2 linked regions of the Chelativorans sp. AA-79 genome follow. The protein of the gene in region 1 binds, or shares a complex with, the protein of each later gene. Links are inferred from orthologs where the notes say so. Each region holds a gene or a part of one and is shown on either strand. Other genes may lie near its edges.

Region 1 (5,001 bases):
ACCATAACGATCGGCACGCTAGCCGCATGGCTGCTCGGCAGGCAGATCGCGGGGCCCGTGCGCCGTCTCGCCTATGACGCAAGAAGACTCGGCGCTGGACAGACGGTAGACGCCATGCGCTACCCGATTGCGGAGGTGACCACCGTCTCTTCCGCACTATCGGAAGCGGCAGCAGATCGAAAGACCGCGGAGAACGATATTCGGCTGCTCATGCGCGAGGTGGCACACCGCGCCAAGAATCAGCTCACCGTCGTCTCCTCGATGGCCAAGCAGACGGCACGCAGCTCGCGATCGCTGCCTGCCTTCCTGGATTCCTTCCAGAAGCGTCTCTATGGCCTGGCACGCTCGACCGACCTGCTGATCGCCGGCGGCGCCACCGGCGTTGAACTTCGCGAGCTGCTCATGGCGCAGATCGAACCCTTCCGTCCGGAAGATTTGAAGCGGCTGGGGGTTTCCGGGCCTCCCTTTCGTCTGTCGAACCAGGCCGCGCAGACGATCGGGCTTGCCATCCACGAACTCGCGACCAATGCAGCCAAATATGGCGCCTTCGCCACGCGAACCGGACGGCTCTCCGTCAGCTGGGCGGTCGAGGGGGACCTGCTGGTGCTCAACTGGCGTGAACATCTCACGCTTCTGCGGCGCCGCCCGGTGAGGCGCGGCTTCGGCACTGAGATCATCGAACGCATGCTGGGTGGGACGCTTGACGCGGAAATTTCGAGAACCTTCCACCGGGACGGGCTTGAATGCATCTTCCGCATCCCGCTAAAGCGGCTCGTGCCGGAACGCATACATACCGCCGCTCAGGGGTGATTGCCTTTTGGCTGGCAATTTACCGCATTATGCCCTATATGCGCCGCATCATAGCGTGTTTGACGCCATGTGACCGGCCCTTGCTGGACGACATCCCGGCTGTGGGCGACCAACTCCTCTATACCGAGAGAAAGGATGTTCGATGTCGATTACTGCCGAGCGCAAGCAGGAGCTTCTGGAGGAATTTGCCACTGTCAAGGGCGACACCGGTTCGCCTGAGGTCCAGGTGGCGCTCCTGACCGAGCGTATCAAGAACCTGACCGAGCATTTCAAAGACCACCACAAGGACAACCATTCCCGTCGGGGTCTGCTCAAGCTCGTCTCGCAGCGCCGCCGTCTGCTCGACTACGTCAAGCGGAAGGACGAAAGCCGCTACCAGACGTTGATCGAAAGGCTCGGGCTACGTCGCTAGTTCTGGCTGGCGGGTCCTCTCCGCAGGATCCGCCTCCAGCATGCCGGCACCCGCCGGAACACGGGTGCCATGGCTTCCCGGACACGACGTCCTGGTCGCCGCCGACGGACAGGTCATGGGGCAGGATTGCAGGATGCTTGCGGGCCGTTTCAAGCGGCTGCAGACCCAAGCTTCCCGTTGTCTTGCCCGTGGCTCGTCCTGAACAAGGAAGAAGGATGAAGGCGGATGCATGAACGCGTCCGGCCCTTCGAGAATCAAGGACAAGACATGTTCAAGCAACACAAAGTGGAAATCGAATGGGGTGGGCGTCCGCTCATCCTCGAGACGGGCAAGATCGCTCGTCAGGCCGACGGCGCCGTCCTTGCCACCTATGGAGAGACGGTCGTGCTCGCCACGGTCGTCTCCGCGAAGGAGCCGAAGCCGGGCCTCGACTTCTTCCCGCTCACCGTCAACTACCAGGAAAAGACGTTCGCCGCTGGCAAGATCCCGGGCGGCTATTTCAAGCGTGAAGGCCGCCCGAGCGAGAAGGAGACGCTGGTCTCCCGCCTCATCGACCGGCCCATCCGCCCGCTTTTCGTCGACGGCTACAAAAACGACACGCAGGTGGTCCTCACGGTACTTCAGCATGACCTGGAGAACGATCCGGACGTGGTAGCCATGGTCGCCGCCTCCGCCGCGCTCACCCTTTCCGGCGTGCCATTCATGGGCCCGATCGGTGCGGCGCGCGTGGGCTATATCGGCGGCGAGTACGTGCTCAATCCGCATGTCGACGAGATGGAGGAGACGAAGCTCGACCTCGTTGTCGCCGGCACCCAGGACGCGGTCCTGATGGTCGAATCGGAAGCCCAGCAGCTTCCGGAGGACGTCATGCTTGGCGCCGTGATGTTCGGGCACAAGAACTTCCAGCCCGTCATCGACGCGATCATCAAGCTCGCGGAAGTCGCCGCGAAGGAGCCGCGTGCGTTCCTTCCCGAGGATCTTTCCGCGCTTGAGGCCGAGATGCTGAAGGTGGTCGAGAGCGACCTGCGCGAGGCTTACAAGATCACCAACAAGCAAGAGCGCTATGGTGCGGTGGACGCCGCAAAGGCCAAGGTGAAGGAGACGTTCCTTCCCGAGGGTGCGGAAGAGTACAAGTGGGCGCCCGAACAGGTCGCCACGGTGTTCAAGGCGCTTCAGGCCAAGATCGTGCGTTGGAACATCCTCGACACCGGCAGCCGCATCGACGGTCGCGACCTGAAGACCGTCCGCCCGATCGCGGCGGAAGTGGGCGTTTTTCCGCGCACGCATGGCTCGGCCCTGTTTACCCGCGGCGAGACGCAGGCGATGGTGGTTGCCACGCTGGGCACCGGTGAGGACGAGCAGTATATCGACTCGCTTACCGGCACCTATAAAGAAGCGTTCATGCTGCACTACAATTTCCCGCCCTATTCGGTGGGCGAGACAGGCCGTATGGGCTCTCCCGGAAGACGCGAGATCGGCCATGGCAAGCTCGCCTGGCGAGCGGTTCATCCCCTGCTGCCCACGCCGGACCAGTTCCCCTACACAATCCGTGTGGTCTCCGAGATCACCGAATCGAACGGCTCCTCGTCCATGGCCACCGTCTGTGGCACTTCGCTGGCGCTGATGGACGCGGGCGTGCCGCTCGCCAAGCCGGTGGCCGGCATCGCGATGGGCCTCATCAAGGAAGATGACCGATTTGCCGTGCTGTCCGATATCCTCGGCGACGAGGATCATCTCGGCGACATGGACTTCAAGGTCGCCGGCACGGCCGATGGCATCACCTCACTCCAGATGGACATCAAGATCACCGGCATCACCGAAGAGATCATGAAGGTCGCCCTTGACCAGGCTAAGGGCGGTCGTCTCCATATTCTGGATGAAATGGCCCAGGCCATCTCCGAAGGACGCTCAGAGCTCGGCGAGTTCGCCCCCCGCATCGAGGTGATGCAGATCCCGACCGACAAGATCCGCGACGTGATCGGCACCGGCGGCAAGGTGATCCGCGAGATCGTGGAAAAGACCGGCGCGAAGATCAACATCGATGATGATGGCACGGTGAAGATCGCCTCCTCGAGTGCGAAGGAGATCGAGGCGGCCCGCAAGTGGATCCATTCCATCACGGCAGAGCCCGAGGTGGGCGAGATCTACGAGGGCACGGTCGTCAAGACCGCCGATTTCGGCGCCTTCGTGAACTTCTTCGGGCCGCGCGATGGCTTAGTCCACATCTCCCAGCTCGCGCCGGAACGCGTGCAGAAGACTACGGATGTCGTCAAGGAAGGCGACAAGGTCTTCGTCAAGCTTATGGGCTTCGACGAGCGCGGCAAGGTCCGCCTCTCCATGAAGGTTGTCGACCAGACGACCGGCAAGGAAATCGCGCGCGAAAAGAAGGAAGAGACCGAAGAGGTCGAGAACTGAGTTCTTCGACCTGATGTTTGCAACGGGCGCGGCAATTGCCGCGCCCGTTTTGCTTTCCAGCCTGTCTCCGTTAACCGGTGGCTCCGCCAACCGACCCTCAAGATCGATCTATGAACGAGGCTTTACCCACACTCCTCTTCCCCTTCGAGCGCGGCATCCTTGAGTTGCCGGGCAACGGCGAGCGGGCGCTTTTCTTCGGCGGTTCCGCGGGCTTTCCCCCGCCTGAGGGTTTCACCGCTACGCTCCATATGGTCCAGGATTTTCGCCCGGATTTCCTGGCGCTGCAGAGGGCCGGCTACTCTGTCACGCCGCAGGTGGAAGGCGAGGCCTACGACGCGGCGTTGCTGCTCCTCGGTCGTCATCGCCGGGAAAACGAGGTGCGGCTGGCCGCAGCTCTCGAGCGAGTCCGCCCTGCCGGACTCATCCTTGCCGCCGGTGCAAAACAGGACGGTGCGTCGAGTTTCCGCAACCGGATCGCCGAGTCCTTGCCGCTCGAAGGTCACCTATCCAAATACCACGGCGTTGTCTTCTGGCTTCGCCGCCCTCCGGCCCTCGAAGAGGGCACCCTCGCAATCCTCACGGCTCCGGCAGAGGCAACGGTGGACGGATATCAGACTGCGGCCGGCGGCTTTTCCGAGGGAGCGGTCGACGCGGGCTCTCGGCTGCTGGCCGACAGCCTGCCGCCGGACATTTCAGGGGACATAGCGGACTTCGCCGCCGGTTGGGGGTACCTGTCGCTCCGCGTGGCCGAATGCTTTCCCGTCTCGTCACTCGATCTCTACGAAGCGCATTTCCCATCGCTCGAGATGGCGAGACGGAATCTCGCTTCCCATGCACCGGGCGCGAACTGCCGCTTCTTCTGGCACGATCTCCTCGGGGAGTCGGTTGCGCACCGCTACGACGTGATCGTCATGAATCCGCCGTTCCACCGCAGCCGGGCCGCGGAGCCGGATATGGGTCGAGGCATGATCGAGGCGGCGGCGGCGCTCAAGCCCGGAGGGCGGCTGTTTCTCGTCGCCAATCGCGGCCTGCCCTATGAAGAAGAGATGCAGCGGCTGTTCACACAGCACGGCGAGATTTGCCGCGACGAGACCTACAAGGTGCTGTGCGGGACGAAATAGAGCCCGTTTCTATTTCGCCGCCTCCATCCTCTCCGCCGCCTCACCCGAACGTTTCAGCTCGTCCAGAACGGGCATGGAGACGATGTTGTAACCCGAGTCCACATAATGAATTTCACCGGTCACACCCGAGGAAAGGTCCGATAGGAGATAGAGCGCCGAACCGCCAATCTCATCGATGGTGACGGTGCGCCGCAGCGGCGAGTTGCGGCTCTGGTAAGTGAACATATGACGCGCATCCGAAAT
Region 2 (4,181 bases), 2.5 Mb from region 1 along the record:
ATTTTCGTGGCAATGAGAAGGCGGCATGGCCGATCCTCAACTCATCTTGATCCTGGAGCCGATCACTTCTTGCCGAGATGCAGACCCCCCGCGCGTGCCGTTGAATGAAGAACAGCCGGAACAAAGGTCCGGCTGTTTCCGCGAATCCAGTGCGAATTGCGCACGCATTCATGCGGCACCGGGCGTTCCCCGGCTGCAAAATGCCTTAGAAGAAGCTCTTGCGCTGCCACCAGCCGGTCTTGCGCGGCGCTTCACCCTCTTCGCCCGTTGAGGAGACTACGGGCTCCGGCTCCTCCGAGGCATCGGCTGCTGCCGCCGTCCTGCGGCGCGAGGCGGGCTTCTTCTCCTTCTCTTCCGGCACAGCCTCCGTCGCATCGGCCGCCGCAGGCGCGGGTTCCTCATGCGTTTCGGAGTCGGGAGGAGAGGCGATCTCCGCCTGTGGCGCTTCTTCGACTGCAGCTTCCTTCTTGGCACGCGTCTTGCGGCGCGGCTTCTTGGCCGGAGCCTCTTCTGCCGGAGCCTCGGGAGTTGGCGCGGCCTCCGCCACGGCGGGAGCGGGTTCCGGTTCGGCCACCGCGGGTTCGGTCGCTTCCTCGCCCGATGGTGCCGTCATGGCATCCTCCGGGGCCGCCTCTTCACCTTCCTCGCGACGATTGCGCTTGCCTCCGCGCTTGCCCCGATGGCGCTTCTTGCGCGGTTCTTCCTCGCCGGCATCGGCTGCGACCGGTGCTTCGGTCTCCTCTCCGGCTTCGCTCGGCTCGTCTCCTTCCTCGGCCTCCTCGGCGGACTGCGGTGCGGCATGGTCGGCGCTCGCGCGGTCACGTCCGCCGCGCCTGCGGCGCTTGCGGCGACGCTTGCGCCCGGGAAGGCCTTGCTCTTCGGCGGCGATGGATCTCTCCTCGGGTTCATCCGCCGTTTCCTCTGCCGGGACCTCGTCCTCCGTTTCCAGCTCGACTTCCGGGGTGCCCTGGATGGCGGGCTTCGGAGCGGGCGCACGGGTGGAGGGCTCGCCCTTCACAATGGCGTAGTGCTGGTTGCCAAGTTCCTCGTCGGTGGCGATGGTGATTTCCACACCGAACCGAAGCTCGAGTTCCACCAGTGTCGAGCGCTTGTGGTTCAAGAGGTAGAGCGCGGTCGTGGTCGGCGTGCGCACGGTGATGTCGTGGCGTCCGTCCTTCAGCAGATATTCCTCGATTGCCCGGACGACCATCAGGGCAACGGAGGAATCCGAACGCACATGGCCCGTACCGCCGCAATGCGGACAGGGCTGCATGGTGCTTTCCAGAACGCTCGAGCGGATGCGCTGGCGCGACATTTCGAGCAGGCCGAAATGCGAGATACGGCCGACCTGAATGCGGGCGCGGTCGTTCTTGAGGCAGTCCTTGAGGCGTTTTTCCACCGCGCGGTTGTTGCGGTTCTCCTCCATGTCGATGAAGTCGATCACGATGAGACCGGCAAGGTCGCGCAGGCGAAGCTGCCGGGAAACCTCCTCCGCCGCTTCCAGATTGGTCTGGAGCGCGGTGTCCTCGATGGAATGCTCCTTGGTCGAGCGGCCGGAATTGACGTCAATGGCGACCAGGGCTTCGGTCTGGTTGATGATGATGTAGCCGCCTGACCTGAGCGTCACCTGGGGCTGCAGCATCTTGTCCAACTGCGCCTCGATGCCGTTTCGCGCGAAGATCGGAACCGTATCGCGATAGGGCTGCACGACCTTCGCGTGGCTCGGCATCAGCATGCGCATGAAATCCTTGGCCTCGCGATAGCCTTCTTCGCCGGCCACGAGAATCTCGTCGATGTCCTTGTTGTAGAGGTCACGAACGGAGCGCTTGATCAGGCTGCCTTCCTCGTAGACGAGGGCAGGGGCGATGGACTGGAGCGTGAGGCCGCGCACGCGCTCCCAAAGCCGCATCAGGTATTCGTAGTCGCGCTTGACCTCGGCCTTGGTGCGGTTGGCGCCCGCAGTGCGCAGGATCACGCCCATGCCGTCCGGCACGTCGAGGCTCTTGACGACGTCCTTGAGCCGCTTGCGATCCTGTACATTGGTGATCTTGCGGGAAATGCCGCCGCCGCGCGCCGTGTTCGGCATCAGCACCGAATAGCGGCCGGCAAGCGAGAGATAGGTGGTGAGTGCCGCGCCCTTGCTGCCGCGCTCCTCCTTCACCACCTGAACCAGCAGGATCTGCCGGCGTTTGATAACTTCCTGGATCTTGTAGCTGCGGCGCACGTGCCGGCGACGGCTCTCGGCCTCGTCGAGCGCGTCCTCGGCGCCAACCGTGTCGACCTCGTCCGAGCCATTCGCCTCCTCGGCGCCATTGTTCTCGGACGGGAAGGTCTCGGAAATCACGTCCTCCTGCACGGCCTCGGCCTGCGCCGGCTGGCTTTCGCCGGCTTCAGCGGCATCCGCCGCCACCGATGCCTCATCCCGGGAATCCGGCTTTCCGCTGCGCCGGCTGCCGCGGCGGCGCTTCTTCCCGCGTCCGGACTGGGCGTCGTTCTCCTCGGCCTCGTCATCCGCCGCGCGGGCCTCCTCGGCCTCGGCCTTCAGGATGGCCTGACGGTCGGCGACCGGGATCTGGTAATAGTCGGGATGAATCTCGCTGAAGGCGAGAAAGCCGTGGCGGTTTCCGCCATATTCGACAAAGGCCGCCTGAAGCGAGGGCTCCACACGGGTGACCCGTGCAAGATAGATGTTTCCCCTGAGCTGCTTCTTGTCTTGTGATTCGAAATCGAATTCTTCGATGCGGTTACCGCGCAGGACGACAACACGCGTTTCCTCCGGGTGGGAGGCGTCTATCAGCATTTTGTTTGGCATTAAGTCTTGTCTCCCCGGCAAGATCCTTCTGCCGGGTGGGAGCGTTTCGCGTCCCTGCCGCGCCGTTTCGGAAATCGTTGCCGGATAATTTGAGGCCTGCCGGCCGGGGCGTCGATGCAGCAGGATGCCGGATCGCCGCAAAACCGCTGCGGATCTTTCCGGAACAACTCCTCACTGCATTCAAAGCCATAGCATCGCCTGGCAGTACCGTTTCAACCAAGGCCCGGGCGCCGGGCCGCTACTTGCTCGTGTGAGCCGGCACGGGACCGCCCCGGCCGTTTTCCTCGCTTAAGGGTTCCGGCCAAGCCGCAAACACCTTGAAGAAATCCTTTGAGCCATCGTGGGTGCCGGCATCTCGCTTCGGAAACTTGCCCGTAAACCCGTACCTCAATTGGATTCGCGGTTTCCGCCGATGGGCGCACTGCAATGGTTCACTGCCGCTTTTATGATTTGCCACCGTCCATGGCAACCCTGAATTCGTCGCGGGGCCAGCCGCCCCGGGAGGCCGGTCTTGCCTTGAAGCGGCCCAAAGCTTCGTCTAACGGCATCTCACCAGGCGCCAATCGAACGGGGACCGACGTGCCGACCACACTTCATATGGGAAGAGAAGGGGCGAAGCGCCAGAAGGCTGGGCAGCGCGGCAGCGTCTCCACGGTGATCGGAAGCCTCTTCCTGGTTTTGCTCTCCTTCCTGACGCTGCTTCCCGATTCGGCCTTCGCCCAGCCGGCACAGCCTCTGGTCGCCTATGACTACCTTGCCGCCGGCGACCAGAACCGTACACGCATCGTGCTCAATTTCGACCGGGAGCCCAAGGTCGACTGGTTCCTGCTGCGTACGCCGCACCGGCTGGTGATCGACCTTCCGGAAACCGAATTCGGCATAGAAGAGGAGCAGACGAAGGCACAGGGTCTCGTCTCCCGGGTTCGTTACGGCCGCATGGCGCCGGACCATTCACGGATGATCTTCACCATGCCCGGCCCGTTCGCCGTCGAGGATCTGTCGGTTCTGAAGAACGAGACGTCGCCTGGTTACCGCCTGATCGTCGACATCGTCTCGACGTCCGAGACCGCCTTCGAGGCGGCCATGCGCGAGCGCATCACCGCCGTGCCCGATGCGGGAACAGCCAAGGAGGCGGTGCAGAGGAACCCCGAGGACGACCGCTTCACGGTCGCGATCGACGCCGGGCACGGCGGCATCGACAGCGGTGCGCGCGGGGTGAGCGGCACGCTGGAGAAGGCCATCACGCTTACCTTCGCCCGGGAACTCAAGAAGAAGCTCGAAGAGACAGGCAAGTACAGTGTCGTGCTCACCCGGGACGAGGATGTGTTCCTGCGGCTCGACGAGCGGGTGCGAATCGCGCGGGAGAATG

What was found. The genes of interacting proteins can lie anywhere in the genome.
Region 2: the proteins of pnp (region 1) and PVE73_RS13100 are in contact, whole or in part, in a cryo-EM structure (PDB 9QH0), measured with the Escherichia coli proteins. The link is inferred for Chelativorans sp. AA-79 from one-to-one orthologs.

What each region holds. Positions count from the first base shown.
Region 1 is NZ_CP120361.1:5,162,921-5,167,921, forward strand. What follows is about bases 1,139-4,063. They hold pnp (polyribonucleotide nucleotidyltransferase), read left to right. Parts: upstream 1,139-1,489; coding sequence 1,490-3,637; downstream 3,638-4,063. Other genes in these bases: rpsO (30S ribosomal protein S15), read left to right, coding at 1,139-1,222; PVE73_RS25125 (class I SAM-dependent methyltransferase), read left to right, coding at 3,748-4,063. Outside these bases: PVE73_RS25110 (HWE histidine kinase domain-containing protein), read left to right, coding at 1-810; more of rpsO, read left to right, coding at 953-1,138; more of PVE73_RS25125, read left to right, coding at 4,064-4,758; enoyl-ACP reductase FabI, read right to left, coding at 4,768-5,001. UniProt on the Escherichia coli protein: Involved in mRNA degradation. Catalyzes the phosphorolysis of single-stranded polyribonucleotides processively in the 3'- to 5'-direction. Also involved, along with RNase II, in tRNA processing.
Region 2 is NZ_CP120361.1:2,699,557-2,703,737, forward strand. Bases 6-3,135 are described here. They hold PVE73_RS13100 (Rne/Rng family ribonuclease), read right to left. Parts: upstream 2,813-3,135; coding sequence 206-2,812; downstream 6-205. In the rest of the region: PVE73_RS13105 (N-acetylmuramoyl-L-alanine amidase), read left to right, coding at 3,392-4,181. UniProt on the Escherichia coli protein: Endoribonuclease that plays a central role in RNA processing and decay. Required for the maturation of 5S and 16S rRNAs and the majority of tRNAs. Also involved in the degradation of most mRNAs.